4 regions of the Marinomonas sp. AWM4_232 genome follow, and region 1 is predicted to be linked to each of the others. Evidence: predicted binding sites of a transcription regulator. Region 1 holds the regulator's gene; each other region holds the start of a gene.
What was found. Region 1 encodes sigma-54, which starts transcription at its own class of promoters, with help from an activator protein. Its sites were predicted from a motif close to TGGCACNNNNNTTGCTNT; they were not measured.

Region 1 (7,557 bases):
GCTAGATCATGCAAACATCAATTAAAAAGTTTTTTCGACACAAAGGCATCGCTGGCTTTCTAGCCATCGCCCTTGTATCAATAGCGGTTTTCTTTATTGGAAACCGCCCAACACTCTACATATTGGACGAACAAAAATTATCTGACGCACCTGACTTTTTCTTGGAAGACGTCACCGCTCGCTCTTATAACCAAGATGGCAAGTTACAAGAAGTACTGCAAGCACAAACGGCCAACCACTACCTTAGAAATCAAACCACGCTAGAGCTTCCGGTCGTGACCCGCTACACAGAAAACTTAAAATCTGTTACCTCTGCAGAAAACGGCCTATTAAATGATCGAGAAAACACGGTCACATTCAATCACAACGCCAAAGTAATTCGCTACGCAGACAATGTTGAGACTGGTCGCATTCATGCGGATACACTAGTTTTCAACAACGACGACCAAACGATTATCAGTCATGGGAACAGCGAACTCATTACGCCTCAAGGCACTACCAAATCTGCTAGCATATTTTTCAATCTTACTGACAATACCGCAACCTTAAATGGAGGCGTTTCAGGACACTATGAAGTTTCAAAGTAACAAACATCTTATAGCTTGGGGACTAATCAGTCTCGCAAGCAGCGCTGCCTACAGTTTGCCAAGCGATCTTTCACAACCAATTAATATTGAGGCCGATAAAGCAGCATTTAACCAAAAGGAAGGCACTGCTAACTACAGTGGAAATGTTGTCGTCATTCAGGGCAGTATTCGAATAGAAGCACAATCTCTCACTATCAACACAAACCCCGAAACCGGTGAGTTTGAGTCATTAGCCGCGAAAGGAACACCTTCACTATTTACTCAACAGCTAAATGAAGCTGGCGATCAAATGAAAGCAACTGGCAACACATTGAATTACAACGTTGCGAACGGGCAACTGGAAATCCATAAAAACGGCTACCTCCAGCGCGGCGAAGACGAAATTTCAGCCGACTTTATTCATTATATATTGAATAACGGCACTTTTAATGCTGAAAACCGTGGTAGTGGTCGCGTTAACATGACCCTGCAACCCGTCCAAAGCGAACAGGCAAACTAGACACATGGCGATTCTTGAAGCAAAACATTTAGCCAAAAGCTATAAAAAACGCCAAGTAGTGAAAGACGTTTCACTAGAAGTTCGTTCCGGCGAAGCTGTCGGCTTGTTAGGACCTAACGGTGCAGGTAAAACGACTTGTTTTTATATGATCGTTGGTATGGTTTCAAATGACCTAGGCGGCATTTTCATTGATGGCGAAGATGTCACCAAAGACGCCATGCACAGTCGCGCTCAAAAAGGCATTGGTTATTTACCGCAAGAAGCCTCTATCTTCCGTAAAATGACAGTAGAAGATAACCTTCTCGCGATACTTGAGACGCGAAAAGATCTCACTAAGGCAGCACGTATCGCTAAAATGGAAAGCCTACTTGAGGAGTTCCACGTCACCCATATTCGCAAAAATCTAGGTATGGCTTTATCGGGCGGCGAACGACGCCGCGTAGAAATTGCACGCGCTCTGGCCATGAACCCTAAATTTGTCCTATTAGATGAACCTTTTGCCGGTGTCGACCCAATATCGGTTGGTGATATAAAAGGCATCATCAAACACTTACAAGCCAGTGGAATCGGAGTACTGATTACGGATCATAACGTTCGCGAAACATTAGACATTTGTGATAAGGCTTATATCGTTGGCAATGGCCGTATCATTGCATCAGGCGAAGCCGAGGCCGTTATAAACAACGAACAAGTTAAGAAAATCTACCTAGGCGACGACTTCAAACTATAAGCCCCCTTATTTTTCCTATGAAAAGGGAGTACTATGCACAAGTCATTCCAAATACTTAATTATAAAAGAGTTGCGCTATGAAGCAGTCCCTGCAACTTAAAATCGGACAACAGTTAACCATGACGCCACAACTGCAGCAGGCAATTAAATTGCTGCAGTTGTCGACTCTTGATTTGCAACAAGAAATTCATGAGTTTCTTGAATCCAATCCATTATTGGAATTGGACGAAGAAGAAGGTTTTCAAACTGAGAGCGATTCACGTCAAACTGAGCTTAGTACGTCAGGCGAATCCAATAACGAAAGCTCCGAAATCAGCTCCGAGACACCTCAGCTCGAGTCTGAGTGGACGGAAAGCATCCCTAACGAACTGTCTATAGACAGCAATTGGGATGACACATACCAAAATTCTGCAGCTGCAGCTGATACCCCAGCTTTTGAAGGCGAACAAGATCTCGACGGCAGAAATGCTCTGTCCGAAGACATGCAAGACCACTTAATCTGGCAGCTTAATCTGACTCATATGTCAGACCGTGACATTGAAATTGCTTATGCAATTATTGATAGCGTGCAAACAGATGGCTATCTATCAATGAGCTTAGAAGAGATTTTCCAGGCTTTAACCGTCGAACTCGAAGATCTAGAGCTTGATGAAGTGACTGCCGTGCAACACCGCTTACAACGCTTCGATCCTGTTGGTGTTTGCTCACAAGATTTACGTGAATGCCTGCTTGTACAACTGGAAGCTTATCAAGAACACCCTCTTTATCGAGCGACTTTTAGCGTGGTCGATCAACACCTTGCCTTGCTTGGCAACAGAGACTACGCGCAACTTAGCCGTAAGACCAAGCTTAAAGAAGAAGCACTGAAAGAAGTTATCACCCTAATTCAGCAACTCAACCCGAGACCTGGGTCGTTGATTGATACCAGTGAAACAGACTATGTTATCCCTGATGTTACCGTGAAGAAAAACAATGGCGTTTGGCAAGTAGAGCTAAACAACGACGCTCTGCCACCGGTTAAGATTAACGAAACCTACTCGGCTATGGTGAACTCCAAAGCATCAAGCGATGATATTTCCTATATAAAAAATTCTTTACAAGAAGCTAAATGGTTTATGAAAAGCCTACAGAGCCGCAACGAGACTTTACTAAAAGTTGCTAGCTGCATTGTATCGAAACAAGTTGAGTTCTTTGAAATTGGCGAAGAAGCCATGAAACCTATGGTTTTGCATGACGTTGCCGAAGAAGTAGGTATGCATGAATCCACTATTTCACGTGTTACAACGCAAAAATACATGCATACCCCCCGAGGCATTTTCGAACTGAAATACTTCTTCTCTAGTCATGTAAACACTTCATCTGGTGGCGAGTGTTCGTCCACAGCCATTCGTGCCATGATTAAGAAGTTGGTAGCAGATGAGCCACCTAAAAAGCCATTAAGTGACAATAAACTAGCAACTATTTTAGCCGACCAGGGCATTCAAGTTGCTCGACGCACTGTTGCAAAGTACCGTGAAGCGATGAACATTCCGCCATCAAACGAGCGGAAGCGACTGATTTAAAGGCCAGCAAATATGTCAGTTAAAAATTTAGTAAAAACAGATCTAGTGTTTGCGAAACAACAGATCTCTAGTAAAAAACGATTGTTAGAGCAGTTAGCCGAATCAGTTAGCGATCGACTACACTGTAACGCAGATGAAGTTTATGACGCCCTGCTCGGACGCGAAAAGCTGGGCAGCACAGGCATTGGCAATGGCATTGCGATACCGCACTGCCGTCTTGAGCAAGTAAACAGTGCTACGCTGGTATTAATGTCACTAGAAGAGCCAATTGATTTTGACGCAATTGATCGACGTCCCGTTGACCTAATTTTTGCCTTATTAGTTCCGCCACATCAGTGTGACGAGCACTTAGCCACTCTCGCGCAGATCGCGGAACTAGCACAAGCAGAACAGAAGTTAAATCAATTGAGAGAAAAACAAAACAACGAAGACTTGTTTGAAGCGTTTAACGCTTTACTGTAAGGACACCCTCATGCTGGAACAATCAGTCGAAATTATCAATAAATTGGGGCTTCATGCTCGCGCGGCTGGCAAGTTGGTAGAAACAACAAGCCGATTTACATCTGACATCACGATCGAGAAAGAAGGCCGAAACGTTGATGGAAAGAGCATTATGGCAATGATGATGCTTGCCGCTGCGAAAGGTACGACCATAAATGTGAAAGTAAACGGAGAGGACGAGGCCGCAGCAATGGAAGCCATCATCGAACTTATTAATGATCGATTTGGAGAAGGCGAATAGCCGAATGAGCGATCAGTCCACTTTAGAACACTTACAGACGGTTGCCGAATCTCTTGAATCCGGCGCCACCATGCAAATTCGTTATTTGCTCAATGGTGCTCTACCTGCACAGGACGTTGCTCGCCTTCTAGAATCTTCCCCCCTAAAGAGCGTAAACTTCTTTGGGAACTGATTGATCATGCTAATCAAGGAGATGTCTTACAATACGTCTCAGAAGAGATTAGTGTTCAATTCATGAAGGACATGGATACCGAGCGTTTATTAGCGGTATCTGAACACTTCGACAATGATGACTTAGCAGACATCCTGCAACAGCTTCCTGAAACCTTGGTTAAGGAAGTGCTGGCCTCCATGACCGCACAAAATCGTGCGCGCATGGAATCCTTAATGAGTTACTCTGAGGATTCGGCCGGTGGCTTGATGAACACCGACACGATAACGATTCGGCCAAATATTACTATCGATATCGTGTTCCGTTTCCTACGACGACACTCGGAACTCCCAGAAATGACTGATAACCTATTGGTTGTCAGTAGATCCGATCGCTTTCTGGGGACTCTCCCCCTGCGCAAACTCCTAGTAGCCGATACGGACACCATAGTCCGTGACATCATGGAAACGGACTGTGATGTCATTTATGCCCATCAAAGCGCCGCCGAAGTTGCGCAGCTTTTTGAAAAGATGGACTTGGTCTCTGCCCCTGTCATTGATCCGGAAACAAAAAAACTACTTGGTCGCATCACCATTGATGACGTCGTAGACGTTATCCGAGACGAAGCAGAACACTCGATGCTACAAATGGCTGGTTTAGATGATGACGAGGACACCTTTGCCCCCATCATGCAAACCACTCGACGTAGGGCAGTTTGGCTTGGCATCAATTTGATTACTGCATTTATTGCTTCTTACGTTATTGGTCTTTTCCAAGACACACTAGATAAAGTCGTTGCACTAGCGATTTTAATGCCGATTGTTGCGAGCATGGGAGGCATTGCAGGCTCACAAGTCCTAACACTTGTAATTCGGGGCATTGCCTTAAACCAAATTGGCTCATCGAATGCTAGATGGCTCTTGAACAGAGAGGTCGTCGTTGGCTTGATAAATGGTGTATTATGGGCCTCCGTAATCGCTTTGCTCACAACCGTATGGTTTGGAGACATTAAAATTGCTTACGTCATAGCTGGCGCGATTGTTATCAACCTTTTGTTTGCTGCATTGACAGGTACATTGTTACCCATCGCATTGAAAAAGCTTGGTATTGACCCTGCTTTAGCGGGAAGTGTTATTTTGACAACCGTGACCGATGTGATTGGCTTTTTGTCTTTCTTGGGCTTAGCCACACTCTTTTTACTATAGAACGATTTAACCATGACAGATTTTGAACACTACGAAGACAACGAAGAAGAATACAAGAGCAAAACTCAAGTAAAAAGAGAAATGGAAGCTCTGCAAGACTTAGGTGAAAAGCTCACCAACCTAAGCGCTGGTCAACGCAAAAAAGTACCTATGTCAGACACCCTACGCGCTGCACTTGAAGAAGCTGATCGTATTAAGCAATGGGGCGCAAAACGTCGCCATTTACAGTACATTGGTAAGGTAATGCGCACAGAGGATGCAGATGCTATCGCAGCACGTTTGGAATTATTTGATAGTACGTCAGCCGCAAACAATAAGCGCTTTCATCAACTAGAAGCAACACGTGACGCACTGATTGGCGAGAACGGTAAAAGCATCCTCGACCAGTATATCCAAGCAAATCCAAGCGTAGATATTCAACAATTACGCTCACTAGTAAGAATGGCAGCAAAAGAAGCAGAACAAGGTAAAGCGACCACTCAACGTAAGAAACTTTTTAAACTCTTGCGTGAAGTACAAGACGCTCAGTTAGGCCTGCTTTAGTAGTCATATTACAAACGGCGATGCTTCAAACAAGGCATCGCCGCTCTCACTTCTCTTAGATATTCTGTATCTACTTTGAAGTAAATACTTCCCTGATCACTTTCATTCATGCTACCAAGCAACTCACCCCATGGCGAGTATGCGACGGTATGACCATAGGTTTGGCGTGTTTCATTGTGCCAGCCGACTTGATCAACACCGGCAACGTAAAACTGGTTCTCTATGGCCCTCGCTTGCAGCAACGTATGCCAATGAGCTTCGCCAGTTTTAAATGTAAAAGCAGATGGTACTACAACTATCTCTGCCCCCAGTTCAGCTAGACAACGATAAAACTCAGGAAACCTCAAGTCATAACAAACACTTAATCCCAAATTAACGCCATCAATCTGCACAACAACAGGGGTCACTTCACCAGGCTCGATGAAGCGTGATTCTCGATAAGATGAGGCTTTATCCGCAACATCTACATCAAACAGGTGAACCTTATCGTAACGGGCAACCTGTTTACCATCCGGACCAACTAATATGGACGCCTGCCTAACACGCCCATCAGAAATCAAGTTGCCAAACTGATCATGGGCCATGGGATGTGAGCCTATCAGCACAAAAATATTGTGTTCGATAGCAAATCGCCCGACAGCTTCAAAAACCTTTGTGGTTGCATCTGACAACGCCACTTCTCGCATTTGCTTAGCATCAAACAAGAAAACGTTCTCGGGTAGCACTATGAGCCTAGGCTGATTCACCATGGCTTGCTCCATCAACAATAAAGCCTGCCTAAGATTTGCCACACAATCCTTAGTACTGGTTAACTGAACGCAAGCAACACCTAGACTAGCCATATTATGGTTACCTTATTGGGGAATATTTGACTGGAGTAACCTTAGGATCACTAAAAGGGCCTTCAATCTGATATTGAATACTCGTTACTTTCGAAAGCTGATCACCAATTAACTTGTCCGTTATATATAATAGGCCCGCAATCTGAGGCGTGGCCAACAGCAACCCCGCAACAGGCAATGTACTACTAATGGGGATAGTTGCCGTAAGGCGTTCACTTAAAGTCTCGTCAACAAGGTTGGCTGTCCCCTGAAGAGAAATTTCTGCTGTGGGAGAGACCACACGAACTGGATCCGAAGTGGTTAACATCCCATTAGCGATCGATAAATCCCCACTAAATCGATCGAAAGGCGTACCCGGTTCATATAAGTCAGAGAAATCAAATGTCAGTCGTTTGGCTAGAGCATCCACGTTGAATATACCCAATAATCTTAAAAAAGGTGGCAGCTGATCAACCTGATTAAAGTTTCCTTTTTGTACATTAAAATGGATTCGTCCGGCTAAAGACAAGCGATCAAAGGAAAGCAGCGAGTCTTCCCAACTAAGCAAAGCCCCCATTTGATACTTGTTCGAACTTAAGAAAGGAGTTGATGAGAATTTTTTTGTCAATTCTCGAGCATTTTCACCTTCCGCATTAATAGTCAATTCAACATTTTGTTCGTCGCCCCCCTGCCAGAAAATTTGCCCTACAAAGTCTC
Region 2 (7,557 bases), 2.4 Mb from region 1:
AAGAAGGCAAACAAGCCTATTGGGTATGTACCCTTATCGAAGAGTCTGAGGCACTTCAATGTCAAGCTGCCGAAGACACGGCTATCTTGTTACAAGAGCATCTTGCCGGCCTTTCCATTGGCTTAGTTCATGGGCGACTAAAGGCTCAGGAAAAGGCGGATATTATGGCTCGTTTCAAAGCCGGAGACATTCAGCTGTTGGTAGCCACCACGGTCATTGAAGTCGGTGTCGATGTCCCAAACGCCAGTCTGATGGTGATTGAAAACCCTGAACGCCTTGGCTTAGCACAGCTGCACCAGTTACGCGGCCGTGTGGGACGCGGCCAAGCAGCCAGTCATTGTGTTTTGTTATACCACGCACCACTAGGGCAACAAGGCAAAGCGCGCCTATCTACCATGCGCGAAACCACAGACGGTTTTAAAATCGCAGAGAAAGACCTCGAACTGCGTGGGCCAGGCGAATTGCTTGGTGCTCGCCAAACCGGTTTGTTGGAATTCAAAGTGGCCGACTTACAGCGGGATAAAGCACTGTTGAGTCAGGTTCAAGAAGCCGCTGCACAACTCTACAAAGAGTATCCTGAACACGTATCTCCCCTACTTTCTCGTTGGTTGCCAAAGCATCAGCAATACTTAAATGTCTAAACGCAAAAGCATCACCACTAGGCACTAAGTTATTAAAGTTTGCTGAATATTAGAGGAGAAGGTTTGCTTATGGGATTTTCACAACCGTTGTGTTCTTAACTTCCTCCATCGCCACATAGGTACGCGACTCACGAACGTGGGGCAGAGTTAGCAGTGTTTCACCCAGTAAGTGACGGTAGGCATCCATATTTGATACTCGAGCTTTGAGTAAGTACTCAAAATCACCGGCGATCAAGTGACACTCAAGCACTTCAGGAATCTCAGCGACGGCTTCCTTGAACTCGTTGAAACCTTCGGGTGAGGTGGCTTTGAGACGGATCTCTACGAATACCAGCAAGCCAGCATCAACTTTTCGAGGATCCACCAACGCACAGTAGCCAGTGATGTAACCATTGCGCTCTAGACGACGCACACGCTCTAAACACGGTGTGGCACTCAAACCAACGCGGCTAGCAAGTTCTACATTCGACAAACGTCCGTTTATTTGAAGCTCACGCAGGATCTTCTTATCCAATCTGTCTAAAGGCTTTGCAGACGTTTCCATTTATACGACTCTCCGAAGATAACTGACTACTAATTTAGCGCGATTCTATCACGTGGCAAATACCTTAGGAAAAATAAGCTAAACTGAACCATTTGGTCAGCCAAGAGTAAAACGTCGCACCAAATCCAAACAAAAAGCATCAAATAGCACCATAAAATATCTATTTACGCTATTTTGTATGTTTATCCATCAGAAACTGGTTGATTTTTGCATTATTCGGGTGCGTAAAAATAATTTTACGCACCAAATCAACACAAAATAACAAAAAACTATCAGAATAAAGAAAGATATTGCTCTATAGTTATTAAAGCCCCAAAAAAAAGGAAAGAATTCGCACAAAACCAGTGATTTCAGCTTGACGAAAGGGGGCAAACAGTAATTCCATAGGGTAGTTCCGTGCTAATTCAGTAGATTGCACTAGACTAGAGAAACAACAAAAACAATTAAAAAATGTTGGCAAGTAAATTGCTTTGATACTTTCGAAAGTGAATTATCCGAATCTTAACGGATTCTACTTTGCAAACATAACAACTAGTAACAAAACGCCTGGAGGCAAAATCATGAAATCGAACGTTGGAAAAATTCTAACCACCGCAGCCGTAGCGGCAACGATCAGTACCGGTGCTGCTGCAGCAACATTGGATGACGTAAAAGCAAAAGGTTTTATTCAATGTGGCGTAAGTTCCGGTGTTCCAGGATTTTCAAACGCGGATGATGCAGGTAACTGGTCCGGCATCGATGTAGACGCTTGTCGTGCAACGGCTGCAGCAATCTTCGGCGACGCGCAAAAAGTAAAATTCACACCACTTTCTGCTAAAGAGCGTTTCACTGCTCTACAATCAGGCGAAATCGATATTTTGGCTCGTAACACAACATGGACGTATACTCGCGATGCTTCCCTTGGTGCTGACTTCACAGCCATCAATTACTACGATGGGCAAGGTTTCATGGTGCGTAAAGATCTAGGTGTGTCTTCTGCAATGGAGCTTGACGGTGCAACAGTTTGTACTGAGCAAGGTACAACAACTGAGTTGAACATGGCGGATTTCTTCCGTAAGCACCAGCTTTCTTACGTTCCAGTAATCGTACAGAAAGCGGACGAAGCACTTTCAGCATACGCATCTGGTCGTTGTGATGTATTTACAACCGATAAATCCGGTCTAGCAGCACACCGAACCAAGCTAGCAGACCCATCTGCACACATGATTCTTCCCGAAACCATTTCTAAAGAGCCACTAGGGCCTCTAGTACGCCACGGTGACAACCAATGGAAAGACATCGTAACTTGGGCGCTATTCGTTCAGATTAACGCTGAAGAAATGGGCATCTCTTCTAAGAACGTTGCTAAGATCAAATCTGAGTCAACTGACCCAGCAGTTCTTCGCCTTTTGGGTGCAGAAGGCAACATGGGAGAAGCATTAGGGCTTGGTACTGATTGGGCTTATAACATCATCGCTGAAGTAGGTAACTACGGTGAAGTGTTCGAGCGTAACGTTGGTCCTAACACCCCTGTTGGGATCCCTCGTGGCGTGAACAATCTATGGTCTGAAGGCGGCGTTCTATACGCGCCACCAGTACGTTAATACGTATCCATCCCTTACCTACCAGGGATTAAACCCAGCGGTGGATGCCGCTGGGTACCCCCTTCCGATTTTACATCTGACGAGCATTTCATTGCCTGAACCAAGATGAGCGAAAAAACAACGACGAATACGAGCTTCTTGAACGATGCTGGCAACCGCGCCATGCTGTTTCAAGCTGTGCTCCTAATTGCTGTGGTCGCTGTGGGTTATTACTTATTCCATAACCTTCAAGCGAACCTTGAAAATCAAGGGATCTCGACTGGTTTCGCCTTTTTAAACGAACCAGCTGGCTTCCCAATTCTAATCCACCTTATTGAATACACTGAGGCCAACACTTACGGACGTGCCTTTGTTGTTGCTTTGATTAACACCACTCTAATATCTTTGATGGGGATTATCCTTGCGACCATCATTGGTGTAATCATGGGCTTAGCACGATTGTCCAATAACTGGCTGGTCGCGCGTTTAGCAACGGTTTATATCGAAACATTGCGTAACATCCCATTACTGTTACAAATGTTCTTCTGGTACTTTGCCGTACTAGCAACCTTGCCGCACCCACGCGACAGCTTAATTTTTGGTGATTTCTTCCTAAACAAACGTGGCATTTACTCACCAGAACCGATTGCACAAGACGGATTTGGTATCGTCATCTTTGGCTTCCTAGCGTGCGTCATGGCTGCCATTGCCCTAATCGTTTGGGCTAAAAAACGCCAAAAGCAAACTGGTGATTGGTTCCCTGCTTACTGGACATCGCTGGCGATCATTATTGTTGGCACGGTTGTGTTCTACTTCCTTGCTGGATCTCCAGTAGAATTTGATGCCCCAACTAAGAGCCGATTTAACGTAACAGGCGGTATGGTACTGGTACCTGAGTTTGTTGCTGTACTAGTCGCATTGTCTACGTACACAGGCGCGTTCATTGCTGAAATCGTACGTGCGGGTATTTTGTCGGTGAACTGGGGACAGACGGAAGCATCGCGCTCGTTGGGCTTACCTGACGGTTTAACACAGCGCTTGATCGTATTGCCGCAGGCACTACGCGTTATTATTCCACCGCTAACAAGCCAATACTTGAACCTTGCAAAGAACTCGTCTTTGGGTGCGGCCATTGCCTACCCAGAGCTAGTAGCCGTTGTCATGGGTACCACATTGAACCAAACCGGTCAGGCGATTGAGACCATTGGTTTATGTATGTTGGTTTACGGTTCTTTAAGTTTGTCCATTTCAGTCTTTATGAACTGGTACAACAAGAAAATGTCATTAATTGAGCGATAAGGGGGCACACATGGCGATTGAATTTAAACCTTCTCCTAGCCTACCACCACCGAGTAATGCTGTCGGTCCGGTCGCTTGGGTTCGTAAAAACTTTTTCTCTTCACCGCTGAACATCTTTTTAACGTTCTTCAGCTTTTACATTCTTTATTTGTTAGTTCCTCCTGCTCTAGAGTGGGCGGTCTTTAACGCAACCTGGGAAGGCACATCGAAAGCCGCTTGTACTGCAGGTGGCGCTTGTTGGGCGTTCATTAGGGTTCGCTTCGACCAGTTCATGTACGGACTGTACCCAGCGACGGAATATTGGCGTGTCAATGTAGCAGCGATTTTGCTGGTGGTTCTGGTGGGCATGTTTGCCATCAAAGCGATCAATAAGCTATGGCTGTCGATTGCCATTATCGTGGTCTACCCGGTCGTCGCCTACTTCTTGTTTGCGGGCGGAGTACTGGGCTTAGAAGTGGTAGAAACGTCGCTTTGGGGCGGTCTATTCTTGACCATGCTATTGGGTATCATCGGTATCGTAGCATCTTTCCCACTGGGTATTATTTTGGCGCTAGGTCGCCAGTCTAAAATGCCAGTAGCGAAATCTGTTTGTGTCATCTTTATCGAGACCATTCGTGCAGTACCTTTGATCACAATCTTGTTCATGGCATCGGTGATGATTCCATTGTTCCTGCCAGAAGGCATGAACTTTAACAAGCTTCTACGTGTTCTAATCGGTATTACCTTGTTCTCTGCAGCCTACATGGCAGAGGTAATTCGTGGTGGTCTACAAGCCATTCCGAAAGGCCAGTATGAGGCCGCTGATGCAATGGGACTTACTTACTGGCAATCAATGATTCTGGTCATTTTGCCACAAGCATTGAAACTGGTTATCCCAGGTATTGTGAACACTTTCATCGGTCTATTTAAAGACACCACGCTGGTTTACATCGTGGGTATGTTCGACTTCTTAGGCATCATCCAGATGGCAAACCACGATGCCAACTGGCTAGGAACGACAACGGAAGGTTATGCCTTCGCAGGCTTTGTATATTGGGCTATCTGCTTCGGTATGTCCCGCTACTCTATGGCGGTTGAGCGTAAGTTAGATACCGGACACAAGCGGAATTAATAAGAGAATTTGAGGCCTTTACACATGACAGAACAAAATATGGCACTTGCCCAACTTGAGCCGGGCGAAGAAGCAATCATTCAATTTAGCGATGTAAACAAGTGGTACGGTGAATTCCACGTACTAAAAAACATCAACTTCAGCGTTAAAAAAGGTGAGCGTATCGTTGTCTGTGGACCATCAGGTTCCGGTAAATCAACAATGACTCGCTGTATCAACCGTCTTGAAGAACACCAAAAGGGCCAAATTTTGGTCGATGGTATCGAGATGAACGATAACCTAAAAAACATTGAAGCGATTCGTAAAGACGTGGGCATGGTGTTCCAGCACTTTAACTTGTTCCCGCACTTGACCATTCTTGAAAACCTGACACTTGCGCCAATCTGGGTTCGTAAAATGCCTAAGAAAGAAGCGGAGGCCATGGCAATGCATTACTTGGAGCGTGTAAAAATCGCTAACCAAGCGAATAAGTACCCAGGTCAGCTTTCTGGTGGTCAGCAGCAACGTGTAGCGATTGCTCGTGGCTTGTGTATGAAACCACGCATCATGCTGTTCGATGAGCCAACCTCTGCACTTGACCCAGAGATGATCAAGGAAGTATTGGACGTTATGATCCAGCTAGCGGATGAAGGGATGACCATGGTCTGTGTAACCCACGAAATGGGCTTCGCGAAAACCGTTGCCGACCGTGTGGTATTCATGGATGCAGGGGAAATTGTGGAAGCGAATACGCCACATGAGTTCTTTGAAAACCCGCAACATGACCGTACACAGTTGTTCTTGAGCCAAATTTTGAACCACTAATCGTTTGCTATTTCGCTCAAATATGACTAAAAAGCCCCTTAAGGGGCTTTTTCATTTTGTTCATCATGCCCTAATATTAGAAGTAGTATAATTCACTTGGGGATGCAGAGTGTCTGATCAAGCAGTTGAAGCGCCAATACGCACTCGAGTTAGGATCGTTCATTTGGCTGATCAAACAGGAAAGTTACAAGTTATTTTTCCTTTTGAAAGCATGCTAGATATGGCGGCATTATCACGCTTAACAAAACGCCGCTTTGATCCAATAGCAAGCTACAATGTTGAAGGCGACCCTTTGATTAGACCTAATGCCATCGCTACGTTTATTGATCAGTCTCTAGCTAGCTGTAATATCATTGAGCTTCGCAATAGTGCACAACATGATTATATGCAGCTCTCTCAAGACGAGTTTTTATCACGTTTTGAAGGGCCCTTAACTCGCTATGAGACGATTGCGATTCCGATATCCAATATCGCCCAACCTGCGGATGATCAAATTAAAGATGTACAACAAATGCAATCTGCACTGGGAAAATTTCAGTCCATGCGGCTAAAGCAGCGCCTAGAGGAAACCTTAGAGATCCCCCCTTTGCCAGCCTCTTCTCATCGCATTATTCAGTTGTGCTCCAATAATCACGCGGGAACAGATGACTTGTGTGATGTCATCAACCTAGACCCATCGTTGTCTGCTCAAGTCATCAGTTGGGCCTCTTCACCCTATTATGGCGTCCGCGGCGAAATTGAGTCCGTTGAGGATGCTATTATTAGGGTATTGGGCTTTGATATGGTGATGAACCTTGCCCTTGGGTTGTCTATGGGTAGCGTACTTCAATTACCCAAAAATGGTCCTCGGCACTATGAAGACTTTTGGTTCAGTGCTGTTTCTTATGCTGTACTCATGGAGGAATTAGTATGCAAGATGAAACCAGGAAACCGGCCTCGACTAGGGCATGCTTATTTATCAGGCTTGTTACATAATTTTGGCTATCTTGCTATCGCTGTTGTGCTTCCGCCCCACTTTGGCGTTTTGGCGCGTTATATTGAAGCCAATGCGCACTTGTCTTCTGATATCATTGAGATGCAAACGTTACATTTTACCAAAGAGCAATTAGGTGCTTGGCTGTTGAAACACTGGGAGCTACCCGAGAGTATTTATACCGCGGTGCGTTACAGTAAGGCACCTGACTATAATGGGCCCCATCATCAGCTAGCGCTGCTGCTTCACTTATGCCATCAACTATTTAATGGTCACGAACCAGGTGAGCAGATTTTGGGCCAATTAGAACTTACCGCTTCAGATGCAAAGGAAGCACACCACAAAGTCATTAGTTCTTCTAGTGAACTCTCTAAAATGGTGGATTTAATAAGCGGATCTAAATGAACCTGCTCGACTCAAAGAAAACACAGCAACTAGACTACCGCTGGCATGCCATTACACATGTTCGTCGATCTGCCATACCCAAAGACATATTTCCTTGGTTAATTACGCGATTTTCGATCACTGCTAAGCTTCGCCATGCGGGTAAGCTACGTGTCGAAGTGCTTGAAGACCGCTGGCAATCGCCGACTCCAAGAGAGCGCATTCGATTGCGTCTTAAA
Region 3 (7,557 bases), 1.6 Mb from region 1:
ATTTTAAATATGGAAATCAAAGCTGAGGCGAATCGCTCAGCAGCATTAGCCAAAATCCAGTACAATGCGGATCACCGCCTGACCGAGCACGCGGTAAAGTTGGTGCGTCAACGTTATGCCCTAGACGACGAAGCGGACATCCGCGCTAGGGTCCAGTTTTTGGTAGCACTAACCGATGGTTTATTCCATCGTAGAGGCTTTTTTGCAGGGCCTTTTGATGCGGCATCTCACCAACTATTTCAGCATATGTTGAACCAGCTTTTCCCCGATAATTAAGCGGTTTTGCGCCTCAGAAAAGCGCGGACCTGACTCCACTTACTGACCAGCATAGCGGAGAAAATAAGCGCACATCCTATAAGTTGAAGACTGGTCATGGTTTCACTAAACCAAATGGCCGCCAACAGTGCTGTCCAAACAGGCTCTAAGTTCATGATCACTGCCGCATGGCTAGCAGGCGTTAAGCTCTGGCCGAAAGTTTGCAGCAAGAAACGTAAACTGGTGGCGATCAGTGTGCTAGCTAAAAACCAGCCTACGATGGGCAATGATACGGAGTGAGGCACCTCTTCAATGGTTGGAGACACCATTAACATAACGACACCCGCAGTAAACAGCTGTATCGCAGTCAGCACCAGCACATGCAGTTTCGTCGACATGCGAGTTAGCAGATTAAATTGAAAAGCAAAGGTAATCGCTGACACAAGAAAGAAGCCCTGCGCCCACTCAAAACTCACGCCATTACCTAACGCCAAACACCCTAAGCCCATCACGGCAATGGGAAGAGCAATCCAAATACTACGAGCAGGACGCTCCTTGAACATAAAGCGCGCGAAAACGGGCACTAAAATGACACCCAAGCTGTTAATAAAGGCTCCAACGCCAATATTGCTCACTTGATCGAGCCCCACAATCCAAAACATCATGGCAATGCTCATGACAGCGCCGACCAAGGTCGCGCCCTTTAAGTCTTGCCAACGAATCCCTTTAAAGAAGCGAGCACCAACGAAAAAAAGCACTATCCCAGCGATGACAAAGCGCACTCCGAGAAAGAAAATGGGCGGTAACTCCACCAACGCTTCTTTGGAGAAAATCCAACCAAACGCGGCGATAATGGTGACTGAAACTAAAATCAGTTCAGCTTTTAGCAAAGATGGCGACGTGCTCAAAACATCATCCTTTTATTAATGCACGGCCTGATCACTATAGGCGTAGCGCGGTGACATCATGCCCATAAATGCTATCAAGCTTACTTTGAATAATTCCATTGGCGAATTTAGAGGCCACTCCCAGCGCTTCGAGTTTTAGACGCCCCTGCCAACCACCGTGCATATGATATAACGAGGCGTTCTCTCGTGACTGCTTCTGCACAGCTGTTGCACGAGGTTTACGCAATGTCTCATACTTCATAAAAGCATATTCGTAATCATACTTTTTCAATGTACCAGACAGCACAAAGGCATCTTCGATGGCCATCGCCGCGCCTTGTGCCATAAATGGCAACATAGGATGGCACGCGTCACCAAGCAAAACCACTCGATCATCATGCCATGTCGGTAACACTGGTCGACCATTCAAGGCCCACAAAAACGTTGACTCACAGCCATCTAAAACAGAGGTGACTTCAGGATGCCAACCATGGAATTTACTGCGTAAGACGTCAGTGTCGCCCTCTTCACGCCAAGATTCAAAGCGCCAATTGGCCTGTTCTTCTACCGCAATAAAATTGACAAACTCACCGCCTCGAAGATAGTAAGTCACCATATGCTGATGTGGCCCAGCCCACACCGTAGCATTTGGCTGAACCGATGCGCCTTTAATATTGGCAATGGGCACCGTGCCACGCCAAGCCACTTGCCCAGTAAAGATTGGCGATTGCGCACCCAACATCAGTTCACGAATTTGGGAGTGAACTCCATCGGCCCCAATCAATAAATCGGTTCTAATCGTCTGTTTTTCCAGCAGAACTTTGACGTGATCCTTTTCGTTTCGGTAGCTCATTACTCGCTGATTGAGCTGAATATCGACCCCATGTTGCTGGCAGGCTCGCACTAACTCTTGATGCAAGTCGGCGCGATGAATATGCCAATACTGAGCACCGTAACGCTTTACCATGTCCCGCCCCAATGGCAGATCAAGATAATGACGACCACTGCGATGATCACGAATGCAGGCACGTTGAGGGGTAAAGCAATGAGGTTCAATGGCATCTGCCACACCGAATGCTTGCAGTACTTTGACGGCATTGGGGCTAAGCTGCAAACCCGCCCCGACTTCGCTTAATTCGGGGGCTTGCTCTAAAACAACCACAGTAAAGCCTTGTTTAGCCAACCCCAAAGCAGCGGTCAATCCGCCAATGCCTGCGCCAACAACAATAATGTGATCAGCTAATTTTACCTGCTCCACCATTTATTCCTTTGTTCATGCCCTAATAATAAAATCATAACAAAAACCGATTATTTAAACCTGATTCAAGTTCTTCTCCGCCCTAGATTCTCTTGAAAGAAACCTCTGTAAAACGTCTCTTTATTGGCCCAAAAATTGCTCTTCGATAGTAAAGGTTAAGTTTCACTTGCCAACAGCTCTATTTTGGTTCATCAATAACCAATGCCGCGCACGAGAATGAACTGTGATAGTGCAGTCCTCAGCCGTTAAAGGGGATAATTTGAATATGGATACACTCACTAATAACTATAATTCAGACGTTTTTTTCGATGAGTTGATTGATGCTCAAGGAAAAGCCAGAAAACCGGCAAAAGAATTGCTGGATTATCTTGAAAGTCTTCCTCCTGAAGAACTTGAGAAGCGGCGCAGAACCGCCGAAGCAACAGTTCAGGAAATGGGGATTAGCTTCACGGTTTACACCGAAGAAGGCAATATAGACAGAGCATGGCCCTTCGATATTGTCCCCCGAACCATCGACGCTAAAGACTGGAAAATCACCGCAGAAGGATTAAAGCAACGACTCACCGCACTAAACCGCTTCATCGACGACCTCTACCACGATCAACGCTGTATCAAAGACGGCATCATCCCAGAACACATCATCAAAGATTCAAAAAACTTCCGCCCAGAATGCGTTGGCGTCTCACCCAAGTACGGTGTTTGGGCGCATATTTGTGGCACAGATTTAGTGTGTGATGAGCACGGAGACTTTTACGTTCTGGAAGATAACTTAAGAGTGCCATCTGGTGTCTCTTACATGCTTGAAAACCGCGCCATTACCAAGCGAGTTTTACCTGAATTATTTGAAAACGACGAGATTTTACCCGTTGGGTCTTACACCTCTGACTTGTTTGACACCCTCGCGGCTTTGTCTCCACGCGACATTGAATGTCCAGAAATCGTTGTCCTAACACCTGGGATCTATAACTCAGCGTATTTTGAACATGCGTTTCTCGCACAACAGATGGGGGTTGAGTTACTCGAAGGTGCGGATTTATTTGTGGACGAGGACGACTGCGTTTACATGAAGACCATTTACGGTCCTGAACGCGTGGAAGTCATCTATCGCCGTATTGACGACCTATTCCTTGACCCAGAAGCGTTCCACCCTAACTCCGTACTAGGTGTCCCAGGATTAATGCGCGCTTGGAAAGCTGGTAACGTTGCTCTAGCTAATGCACCGGGTGCTGGTGTTGCAGACGACAAGGTGGTCTACGCCTATGTGCCCGATTTGATCCGTTATTACCTTGACGAAGAGCCCATTCTTAAAAACGTAAAGACCTATCTTTGCGATAACGAAGAAGATCGCGAATACGTGCTAGCTCACTTAGATGAGTTAGTAGTCAAACCTGCCAATGAATCGGGCGGCTATGGCATGCTTGTTGGCCCTCATTCCACTAAGAAAGAGCAACAGATCTTTGCCGAGCTGATCAAAGAAAACCCGCGCAACTATATTGCTCAGCCAACCCTTAAGCTTTCTACGGCGCCAACCTTGATCGGTAAAGGCTCTCTGGAACCGCGTCATTTGGATTTACGTCCGTTTATTTTACAAAGCAACAAAACTTACGTGACCACAGGTGGCTTAACACGAGTAGCGATGAAAAAAGGTTCTCTCGTCGTCAATTCGTCACAAGGCGGTGGTAGTAAAGATACTTGGATTGTGGACACAAAAGGAGCTTAATCATGCTTTCAAGAGTTGCAGAACGCCTATACTGGAGTGCTCGCTACCTAGAGCGCGTGGAAAATACGGCTCGCTTGGTCAGTGTTTACGACGATTTATTGTTCGATTTACCGCACAATGTCGTGCAAATTTCTTGGTACAACCTTATCGAAATCAACAGTGGTATTGAGGCATTTAATAATCGTTATAAAGTTCGCGATGAACGCAACGTGGTGAAGTTTCTGTTATCAGACGATGACAACCCAAGCTCCCTGCTCTCATCTTTGAAAATGGCCCGTGAAAACATCCGTACAACTCGAGATGTCTTGCCCAATGAAATGTGGGAGTTGGTGAATGAGCTGGACTTATTTGCCAAACAAAATATTAAACAAGGCATCAACCGCTCTGCCCGACATGCTTATCTCAATACCATTATTGAAGGCTGCCAGAAAATCATTGGCTTGTTAGCGGCAACCATGGACCGTGATGCAGGCTGGCAGTTCTTGATCTTAGGGCGCTATCTAGAACGCGTTGATATGAACACTCGTATTATTGATGCGGCGACCTCCCTGATGAGCCAATCACAAGCCGAACAAGATATGGAGTTGGGCCAAGTCGTTTGGTCCAAGGTGTTAAAGTCTCAAAGTGCTTACTTAAGTTTCCGTCGCACCATGCGCAGCTCTATTCGCGGCGCCAAGGCGGTGACCTTCTTATTGAATGATAAATACTTCCCTCGCTCGCAGCGTTACTGCCTAGAGCAGATCAAGCTGGCCGCAGCGCAACTGCCGCGGTCTGGCCTCGTCATTTTGAGCGCAGACAAATTATTGGAAAACACCAAAGCAGTGGAACATTCAAGCGATTTAAACAGTGAGTTCAGTGATTACCTGAACGATATTCAGCTTGATATCATTACTCTGCACCACCAGATCACGGAAAACTGGTTTAACTTCCAGAAAGGAGAAGCGGCATGACCATCCGCGTAGCGATTCAGCATAAAACCACTTATGAATTTGATCGCTTTATTAATGTTTCGCCGCACATTTTACGTCTGCGTCCGGCGCCTCACTCACGTACCCATATTCATGGATATTCATTAAAAGTCTTGCCAGAAGATCATTTCGTAAACTGGCAACAGGACCCTTACGGAAACTATCAAGCTCGTTTAGTGTTCCCTGAAAAGACCAAGAAACTTGAGTTTGCCGTGGAAGTGATCGCCGACATGACGGTCATAAACCCGTTCGACTTCTTTATCGAAGAGTACGCAGAGCACTTTCCATTTAAATACGACAAGCAATTACTAGAAGAGCTCACGCCTTATTTGCAGAAGTCAGAAGATTGCCCAGAGCTGCAAGCTTGGCTAAAGACAGTGGATCTAAAAAGCACACCGATCGTAGACTTTTTGGTGAGTTTGAACACTCGCTTGTCCAATGAAATTGATTACGGAATCCGCTTAGAACCCGGTGTGCAAACCTGTGAAGAAACGCTCACACTTAAAAAAGGTTCATGTCGTGATACCTCTTGGCTGTTGGTTCAGATCCTGCGCCATTTAGGCTTAGCAGCACGCTTTGCATCCGGTTACTTAGTGCAACTGACGTCTGATATCAAAGCGTTAGATGGCCCTTCTGGACCAGAGGAAGACTTCACTGATTTACACGCATGGTGTGAAGTGTACTTACCTGGTGCGGGCTGGGTTGGTCTTGACCCAACCAGTGGCTTGTTCGCCGGTGAGGGGCATATTCCATTGGCCTGTACCGCAGAACCAGTCTCTGCTGCACCGATTACAGGCTTCACGGATGAATGTGAATGCGAATTTAGCTACACCAACATCGTTACACGTATCCATGAAGACCCGCGCGTTACTAAGCCTTACAGTGATGACGAATGGGAAAACATCAAAGCCCTTGGTCACGCGGTGGATAAACGTCTAGAACAAGGCGATGTACGCCTAACCATGGGCGGCGAACCAACCTTTGTCTCCATTGATGATATGGACTCTGAACAATGGAACACTGGCGCGTTAGGGGCGGATAAACTACGCCTTGCGAAAGATCTCTTGTTGCGTATGAAGGCTAAGTTTGGTGCCAACGGCCTACTGCATTACGGCCAAGGCAAATGGTATCCAGGCGAGGAAGTTCCCCGCTGGGCACTGGGCTGCTTCTGGCGTACGGATGGCGAAGCCCTATGGCAAGACCCCAAATACCTTGCCCGAGTCGACAAAAACTACGGCTTTGATGAAAGCCATGCAGGTAAATTTGGCCAAGCTCTATGTGAATACTTAGGTTTGGAGTCTCAGTATCTACAGCCTACTTACGAAGACACACTCTATTACCTATGGTTAGAGCGCTCTTTGCCTGATGATGTGAACCCACGCAAAGCATCACTCAAAGATGATTTAGAACGCCGCCGCTTGGCGAAACTGCTAAACCGCGGCCTTGAGCGCGTCAGTGGTTATGTCTTACCGATCGAGTTTAATGGTTCTCAATGGCAAAGTAGCCTCTGGCCAATGCGTTCTGATGTGATCACTCTGATCCCTGGCGATAGTCCAATGGGTTACCGCTTGCCGCTAAACTCGTTACCAGCCATCAGTGAAGAAGAGCAAACTCCTGAGCGTGACCCATTTGCACCACGTGAACCACTGCCTGTTTACAGTCAATCAGCTTCAACAGCAGGTTCTGCTCAGACACAAACCAAGCAAAAGCTGGCAGATGCTGAAGAAACAAGCAGCACGATCCTTAAAAACGTTATTCGTACCGCACTTTGTATCGAAGCGCGCGATGGTCGATTGCATGCGTTCTTACCGCCAGTGAGCTTCCTTGAACATTATGTTGCGTTAATCAATGCCATTGAAACCGTGGCAAAACAATTGCAAATGCCGATTGTGATCGAAGGCTATGAGCCACCGAAAGATTACCGTTTGCAAAAGTTCTTGATCACCCCAGACCCAGGTGTGATTGAAGTGAACATCCACCCTGCGAAGAATTGGAAAGAGCTTTTATACAACACAGAAACACTGTACGAAGAAGCCTATCAATCTCGTTTGGGCACTGAGAAGTTCATGCTGGATGGTCGTCATACTGGGACGGGCGGTGGTAACCACGTCACCCTTGGTGGTATCACACCAGCTGACAGTCCGCTGTTACGTCGCCCTGACCTACTTCGCAGTTTGGTGACGTTCTGGCAGCACCACCCAGGCTTGTCGTACTTATTCTCAGGCATGTTTATTGGCCCAACTAGCCAAGCGCCACGTCCAGACGAAGGCCGTGATGAAGCCCTGTACGAAATGGAAATTGCTTTCCAGAATATCCCGACGGGGTTGGTGGACGAGCCATGGTTGGTAGATCGCCTGATGCGTAACTTGCTGGTGGACATCACTGGTAATACGCACCGCTCTGAGTTCTGTATAGACAAACTCTATGCAGCAGGCTCAAGCAGTGGCCGTCAAGGCTTGCTTGAATTCC
Region 4 (7,557 bases), 3.1 Mb from region 1:
AAAATATCATAAAGGGGAACCAAAAACCGAGTCTGCTCAAGTCTCGGTTTTTTTATGCGCGAAACTGCTTCCCCGTGAGGATATCCAGCACCTGTGAAGGTTTTGCTGCATCGCCTACAGACTGATCGAAGATGGCGTCACAACGATCCTGGAAATACGCCAGTACCTCTGCTTTGCTTTTAGCTGGCTCTAAGCCTGCAGGGTTAGCTGAGGTGGAAACGATGGCACCATCATAGGCATTGCATAGCTCAATTACAGGAACATGCTGACTTAAGCGAATGGCAACGCTTTGGTGCTCACCGCGAACCCAGGCGGGTGTAATGGTCGTGTCTGGCACCACCCAAGAGGTGGGGGAATCTGTTTTGGAAATCAGGCGCTTGTATGCATCGATTGGAAGGCATGCTTGCCAAGGCGTCAGCTGTTGTGCATCGCCTGTAATCAGGATCAGCCCCTTTTCAATTGGACGTGATTTTAGATTAAGAATCTTATGGACGGCTTGTTCATTAAATGGGTCGCAGCCTAAGCCCCATACGGCTTCAGTTGGGTAGGCAACCACGCCACCTTGGCGCAGGATGTCTGCAATTTTGTCAGGGTTAGATGAGATCAGCATGGTAAACTCCGTAAAAACGTGTCACGGAGTTTACTGATAACTTGAGTCAACGGCCAGCGCTGTTGCTGCCGTTGCGAGAGATTTACGAAAGTTGCTCGATTTTCTCTTTGATTTCAGCGATCTTACTCGTCATAACGCGCTCAAGATGGTCTAGTTCTTTAACTAGGTCTTCTTTGGTTAGCTTATCTTCAAACTCTTGGCCTAATAGACGGCCAAGTTCGTCTACCGCACGCAAAACAACTAGTGAAGGCTCACTAACTTCACGGTATTGCTGTTGTCCACCATCTGCCAATACAGTGCGAGTAGCACGACCGAATTTGAACTTCTTGCTTTTTGGTAGCAAAGAGCCTTTTTCGCGACGGTAGTAGATCTTTAGAACGTCAAAGCCACCTTCGTAGCGAAGGGTGTACTTTTCGATGTTTTCAAAGCTGTTAATGCCCATTGACTCAAGAGTTGGGTACATAAGTAAATCCTTATTTTAGTGCCGTTTCAGTACTCTTTATGTAAGGGTATTGTTGTCAGAAATGCAAGAAAAAGTGATAGGAAAAGTCTATAAACGACACCCTTCTATGCGCTAGAGCGGGGTGTCGTTTAGAGGGCAGCGCCAATCAGCGCTTAATAGTAAACAGTAGCGAAATCAATCGTCGTCACTGTCGGAGTTATCAATGCCCAGCTCTTTGATTTTACGTGTCAGGGTGTTGCGTCCCCAGCCAAGTAAAAGCGAAGCATCGCGACGACGGCCTGCGGTATGAGTTAAGGCTGTTTCGATCATAATGCGTTCGAACTTAGGTACGGCTTGCTCAAGGATGCCTTTTTGGCCGCTTGCCAATGCACTGTCTACCCAGTTTTTCAATGCGTCTTCCCAAGAACCATACGGGCGCTCAGATGGTGTTGCATTGAGCAACTCAGGGGGTAAATCTTCGATCAGTACTTCTCGGCCTGAAGCCATTACGATTAACCAGCGACACGTGTTCTCAAGCTGACGTACGTTACCGGGCCAATCGAGACGACTCATGTAATTCTCGGTTTCTTTGGTCAGGATTTTTGGCTCAACGTGAAGTTCCTCTGCCGCTCGACTTAAGAAATGGCGAGCTAGTTTAGGTATGTCTTCACGACGCTCAGCCAGCTTAGGCAAGTGAATGCGGATAACGTTTAAGCGGTGGAATAAGTCTTCACGGAATGAACCTTTTGTTACCAACCCTTCTAGGTCTTGATGGGTCGCTGCAATGATGCGTACATCCACTTTGACTGGGGTATGGCCACCAACGCGATAGAATTCACCATCGGCTAATACTCGCAATAATCGTGTTTGCGTTTCCGCTGGCATATCACCGATTTCATCGAGAAACAGAGTGCCGCCATTAGCTTGTTCAAATCGTCCTCTACGCTGGGTATTAGCCCCAGTAAAAGCGCCTTTTTCGTGACCGAATAATTCTGACTCGATGAGATCGTGGGGAATAGCAGCCATGTTAAGAGCAATAAATGGGTTAGCCGCTCTTGGGCTATGGCGATGTAGGGCTTGCGCAACCAACTCTTTACCGGTGCCTGATTCACCATTGATCAAAACGGTGATGTTTGAATTGGCAAGACGGCCAATGGCGCGAAAGACTTCCTGCATCGCGGGTGCTTCACCGATAATTTCCGTCTGTGCAAGTGGCTCGCTTTCTTCCTCGTTAAGAATCTCAGGCTTGGATTTGTTGTGATGTAAAATCGCACGTTTTATCAAGCTGACTGCTTCTTCCACATCAAATGGCTTTGGTAAATATTCAAACGCACCACCTTGATAAGAAGCTACCGCACTCTCTAGGTCCGAGTGTGCTGTCATAATGATCACTGGAATGTAAGGGTGATCTTTCTGCAATTGACTTAATAGTGCTAGGCCATCCATACCTGGCATACGAATGTCGCTGATGATGACAGTGGGTTGCTCTTTGCCAATCATACTGGCTAAGGCTTCAGCGGATTCAAACAGGCGACATTGAATGCCTTCTTGTTCAAGGGTTTTCTCTAATACCCAACGAATTGAACGATCATCATCGACGATCCAAACGGTTTCTTGCTGTGACATGTGCTCCTCCTAGCCCGTCACCGATTTTTCGATCGGTATTAGGATGTTGAATTCTGTGTGCTGTGGTTGGCTGTTGCATTCAATGATGCCGTTGTGTTGGTGAATAACAGATTGCGCGATGGATAATCCTAATCCTGTGCCATCAGCACGTCCGCTCACCATTGGATAGAACAGCGTTTTCATTATGTTGTCCGGGATGCCGGGACCGTTATCAACAATGCTCAAACGGCACACTAAACGGTGACGTTTGGCGCCGATGGTGAACTGGCGCAGGGTGCGAGTGGATACGGTTATTTGTTTTTCTAAGTTCTCTTGTTGTGATATCAGTGCCTGCATTGCATTACGCATGACGTTTAGGACTGACTGGATAAGCTGGGCTTCGTCGCCAACGATATCTGGGATACTTGGGTCGTAATCTCGTATGAGTTTGATCTGACCTTCCGATTCAACGGAAATAAGCTGATTAACACGTTCAATTACCCGGTGAATATTCAAAGGCTTATATTGTGGCAATTGACGTGGCCCAAGTAAGCGGTCGACGAGATCTCTTAAACGGTCGGATTCCTCGATAATCACTTGGGTGTAATCTTTTAAGCCTTCATCATCAAACACTTTACTGATCAGTTGCGCCGCACCACGAATACCACCTAATGGGTTTTTGATCTCGTGGGCTAAGCCGCGCACCAACTCTTTACTGGTTTGGTGATTGGCAATTAATTCATCTTCTTTTGAGATGCGCTTCATGCGGTCTCGTGGGTGTAACTCAATCAACAGACTATCGGTGATATTGAGAGCCCCCATCACTGGTGTTACGTTGTAGTCACAGAGTAAGGTTTTTCCTGTGGTTAACGTGATTTCAGCTTCTCGCTTTGTGAAAGCGTGGCCAGACTCAATTGCAGCGAGCAAAGCGTTGCGACTAGCTTCGTCTTCGCTCAGAGCCGATGCCAAATCTTGGCCGTAGATACGGCGTCGACTAACTTCCAGCATCATTTCTGCCGACGGGTTGAGATACTCAATACAAAGCTCCCTGTTTAGCTGTAAAACCGCTGTGGATAAATGGTCGATCAGTAAACTGTACACCGATATAGCCTCTTAAAATCGCTTTGAGTGATGCATTTGAGTGCGTTGCTTGGCACGCACTTAGAGCCGCATTCGCGTGAATAAAGAAAGCACTGCAAAATACGAACCAACATTGGGCATTTGTGAAAGCCTTATTTTACTGAGCTTTATAAGTAATTTAGCATTCATGTGCGCACTAAAATAGTGCGCAATATGGCTGACGCATTAAAAAAAGGCAAAAAAAAGCCCCAACATAGGTCGGGGCTTTCGGTATAAAGTATTACGAGAAATTATACGCTGTAGTAAAGGTCGAACTCGATTGGGTGAGTTGTCATGTTTACTAGCTCAACTTCTTGAGACTTAAGTGCGATGTAAGCATCGATCATGTCATCAGAGAATACGCCACCTTCTGTTAGGAATGCGCGATCTTCGCTTAGGCAGTTAAGAGCTTCTTCAAGGCTACCTGCAACCGTAGGGATAGCCAATGCTTCTTCAGCTGGTAGATCGTATAGATCTTTGTCAGCTGCATCCCCTGGGTGAATCTTGTTCTTGATACCGTCGATACCCGCCATCAACATTGCTGCGAAACATAGGTATGGGTTAGCGGTTGGATCCGCGAAACGCGCTTCGATACGCTTGCCTTTAGGAGACGCAACATATGGGATACGGATAGAAGCAGAACGGTTACGAGCAGAGTAAGCAAGCATAACTGGTGCTTCGAAACCTGGTACAAGACGCTTGTAAGAGTTAGTAGAAGCGTTTGCGAAAGCGTTGATTGCTTTAGCGTGCTTGATGATACCACCGATGTAGTATAACGCCATCTCAGATAGGCCAGCGTACTGATCGCCTGCGAATTGGTTCTCGCCATCTTTCCAGAAAGATTGGTGAACGTGCATACCAGAACCGTTGTCACCAACGATTGGCTTAGGCATGAACGTAGCCGTTTTGCCGTATGCGTGAGCAACGTTGTGTACGCAGTACTTCATTACCTGAACTTCGTCAGCTTTCTTAACTAGAGTGTTGAATTTAACACCGATTTCGTTCTGACCAGCCGTCGCAACTTCGTGGTGGTGTACTTCAACTTCTTGGCCCATTGCTTCGATAGCAGCACACATTGCAGTACGGATCTCGTGGTGAGAATCAACTGGTGGTACTGGGAAGTAGCCGCCTTTAACACGTGGGCGGTGACCAGTGTTGCCGCCTTCGAAAGATTTGTTAGTTGACCAAGCAGCTTCTTCAGAGTTGATCTGAACACTACAGCCAGACATGTCTGCGTGCCATTTAACATCATCAAAGATGAAGAATTCTGGCTCTGGGCCGAAGAATGCAGTGTCGCCAAGACCTGTAGACTTAAGGAACTCTTCTGCGCGAAGTGCTACAGAGCGTGGGTCGCGATCGTAACCTTGCATCGTCGCAGGCTCGATGATATTACAGCGAAGGATTACAGTGGAGTCCTCTGTGAACGGATCAAGCAGAGCTGTATCGTCCTGTGGCATCATGATCATGTCAGATTCGTTGATGCCTTTCCAACCTGCGATAGAGGAACCGTCAAACATTTGACCAGTTTCGAAGAATTCTTCGTCAACACCTGCAGCTGGGATAGTTACGTGTTGTTCTTTACCTTTGAAGTCAGTGAAACGTAGGTCAATCCACTTTACGTCGTGCTCAGCGATCAAACCAAGAGTCTTGTTTGACATAATTGTTCTCCAATGTTGTGTAAACGAAATTTCTTTCGGCATTCAATTCTGCTTCACAATGAAGCGTTGTTGCGAAAATACAAAGCACAAGTTGTGCCAGAATTTTGGGCGAACATTAAATTTCAATGATATCAATGGTTTATATTTAATGTGCAATTTTAAGAATATCCTTTTGCACTTTATTAATCCGAAATGAAAATGCCGGAGAACCAATATGGTGCATATATAGAGGTTGATGTGTTTTTTTGGTGCAAAGATGGGGGTTGGTTTCACTGAGATATGCTTTATACTGTGCGCCCTTCAAGACTGACTGTACGAAAAACACACACCCAATGAAATTTATCGTTAAATTCTTTCCAGAAATCACCATTAAGAGCCGTCCTGTTCGCAAAGCATTTATAAAGCAGCTGCGTCAAAATATTCGTCACGTGCTACGTGATCATGATGAAAATGTGACAGTGGCAGGAAACTGGGACTATATAGAAGTCCTTTCTGATCACGAATCTCAGCGAGAAGTGTTTGTTGAATCGCTGCGTAACATCGCAGGTATTGCGCATTTTCAATACGTTCGTGAGTTCCCATTGACGACTTTGGATGGCATCGTTGATGAGGCTATGGTGTCTTACGGTGACGTGCTGAAAGATTCTGTGTTTGCGGTGCGTGTTAAACGTGTCGGTCAGCATGACTTTAGTTCTGTGGAAGCAGAGCGACACATTGGTGGGTCTCTTAAGGCGCGTAGTGGGGCCTTGGCTGTACGCTTAAAGAATCCAGAAGTGTTGGTTCCTATTGATATCCGTGATGATCGTGTATGGATGATCGAACAGCGTATCGAAGGTCTGGGGGGGTACCCATTAGGATCTCAGGATGCGGTGCTATCACTGATTTCCGGTGGCTATGATTCAACAGTTAGTTCATTTATGACCATGAGTCGCGGACTTAAAACTCACTTTTGTTTCTTTAACCTAGGAGGCGATGCACACGAGATTGGCGTGAAGCAAGTGTCTCATTTCTTGTGGGAAAAATACGGCTCTAATTTGGGTGTGAAATTCATCACGATTCCTTTTGAGGACGTGGTGGGTGAGATCCTAAATAATGTTGATAACTCTGAAATGGGGGTCATCCTTAAGCGAATGATGTTGCGTGCGGCATCTAAAGTGATGGAAGGGGTTAGCGCTAAGGCATTGGTAACCGGTGAAAGCATTGCTCAAGTGTCCAGTCAGACATTGGTCAACCTAAAAGTCATCGACAATGTAACGGATGATTTGGTGATCCGTCCTCTAGTAACCATGAACAAGCAAGAAATCATCGATAAAGCCAAAGAAATCGGTACAGCGCCATTTGCGGCAAGTATGCCGGAATTTTGTGGTGTTATCTCAGTGAAGCCAACCACACGTGCAAAAATGCATCGAGTGGAACGTGAGGAAGCGAAGTTCAATTTTGACGTATTGGACAATGCTGTCAACAATGCTCGAGTGATGTCGATTCAAGATGTAATTGAAGATGTGAACAAGCAATACCAAGGTGAAGTACCCGTTGTTCGCATGCCGGTAGGTGATGAGATCATTATTGATATTCGCCACCCAGATGAAGTTGAGCGCAACCCAGTTAAAGTATCAGGGCGTCCAGTACTTAATGTGCCGTTTTTCACTCTAAGCACCAAGTGGTCAACCCTAGACCAAGATGCGACTTACCTACTGTATTGTGGCAAAGGCGTGATGAGCCGCATTCACGCATCGCACTTATTATCTAAAGGCAATGAAAACGTAGGTGTGTATCTGCCTTAGGGCAGCTCAGCCGAGGTGAATATGGGTGCACCGATTTGGTGCGCTTATATTGATGCTAGGGCGCGTTGTTTTTGTTTATTGGTTTACCGTTCAGTACATGCCTGCCTGGGATAGTTATGTCTTCAGGTAGGGGTGATGGGTACTCGACGTTCAGTATAAAAAGAGGGCCATCGTATACTGATTTAGGCGGAATCAGGCCATTATTTATGGCATAAGGATCCACTTTTTCCTCTGTATCCAGATTCACACTCTCAGTAGCGAAAGTGTAGCTTGATAATAATAAAACGCTGCCAAAAGCACTTTGGCAAATCCATTTCTGGTATTTCATTAAAAGCTCCT

Region 2: the regulator sigma-54 is predicted to act here: its motif matches at 1,640-1,657, upstream of ACXAC1_RS07595 (amino acid ABC transporter substrate-binding protein).
Region 3: the regulator sigma-54 is predicted to act here: its motif matches at 2,525-2,542, upstream of ACXAC1_RS11515 (circularly permuted type 2 ATP-grasp protein).
Region 4: the regulator sigma-54 is predicted to act here: its motif matches at 5,516-5,533, upstream of glnA (glutamate--ammonia ligase).

The regions. Positions count from the first base shown of each region.
Region 1 is NZ_JBSWTA010000001.1:4,040,333-4,047,889, forward strand. Features, by position in the region: gene ACXAC1_RS19175 (calcium/sodium antiporter) at 1-5, shown strand, start outside; gene lptC (LPS export ABC transporter periplasmic protein LptC) at 9-587, shown strand; gene lptA (lipopolysaccharide transport periplasmic protein LptA) at 571-1,086, shown strand; gene lptB (LPS export ABC transporter ATP-binding protein) at 1,091-1,816, shown strand; gene ACXAC1_RS19195 (RNA polymerase factor sigma-54) at 1,894-3,378, shown strand; gene ACXAC1_RS19200 (PTS sugar transporter subunit IIA) at 3,391-3,840, shown strand; gene ACXAC1_RS19205 (HPr family phosphocarrier protein) at 3,851-4,120, shown strand; partial or broken gene mgtE (magnesium transporter) at 4,125-5,476, shown strand; gene yjgA (ribosome biogenesis factor YjgA) at 5,489-6,019, shown strand; gene ACXAC1_RS19220 (carbon-nitrogen hydrolase family protein) at 6,028-6,861, opposite strand; gene ACXAC1_RS19225 (YhdP family phospholipid transporter) at 6,869-7,557, opposite strand, start outside.
Region 2 is NZ_JBSWTA010000001.1:1,594,197-1,601,753, reverse strand. Features, by position in the region: gene recG (ATP-dependent DNA helicase RecG) at 1-641, shown strand, start outside; gene lrp (leucine-responsive transcriptional regulator Lrp) at 709-1,185, opposite strand; gene ACXAC1_RS07595 (amino acid ABC transporter substrate-binding protein) at 1,746-2,768, shown strand; gene ACXAC1_RS07590 (amino acid ABC transporter permease) at 2,874-4,046, shown strand; gene ACXAC1_RS07585 (amino acid ABC transporter permease) at 4,057-5,157, shown strand; gene ACXAC1_RS07580 (amino acid ABC transporter ATP-binding protein) at 5,182-5,961, shown strand; gene ACXAC1_RS07575 (HDOD domain-containing protein) at 6,071-7,339, shown strand; gene ACXAC1_RS07570 (chorismate--pyruvate lyase family protein) at 7,336-7,557, shown strand, end outside.
Region 3 is NZ_JBSWTA010000001.1:2,423,273-2,430,829, reverse strand. Features, by position in the region: gene ACXAC1_RS11530 (TetR/AcrR family transcriptional regulator) at 1-276, shown strand, start outside; gene ACXAC1_RS11525 (DMT family transporter) at 273-1,163, opposite strand; gene ACXAC1_RS11520 (FAD-dependent monooxygenase) at 1,198-2,403, opposite strand; gene ACXAC1_RS11515 (circularly permuted type 2 ATP-grasp protein) at 2,666-4,120, shown strand; gene ACXAC1_RS11510 (alpha-E domain-containing protein) at 4,123-5,070, shown strand; gene ACXAC1_RS11505 (transglutaminase family protein) at 5,067-7,557, shown strand, end outside.
Region 4 is NZ_JBSWTA010000001.1:956,070-963,626, reverse strand. Features, by position in the region: gene tsaC (L-threonylcarbamoyladenylate synthase type 1 TsaC) at 53-610, opposite strand; gene ACXAC1_RS04510 (DUF3461 family protein) at 693-1,073, opposite strand; gene ntrC (nitrogen regulation protein NR(I)) at 1,248-2,678, opposite strand; gene glnL (nitrogen regulation protein NR(II)) at 2,688-3,758, opposite strand; gene glnA (glutamate--ammonia ligase) at 4,028-5,434, opposite strand; gene thiI (tRNA uracil 4-sulfurtransferase ThiI) at 5,767-7,218, shown strand; gene ACXAC1_RS04485 (hypothetical protein) at 7,274-7,546, opposite strand.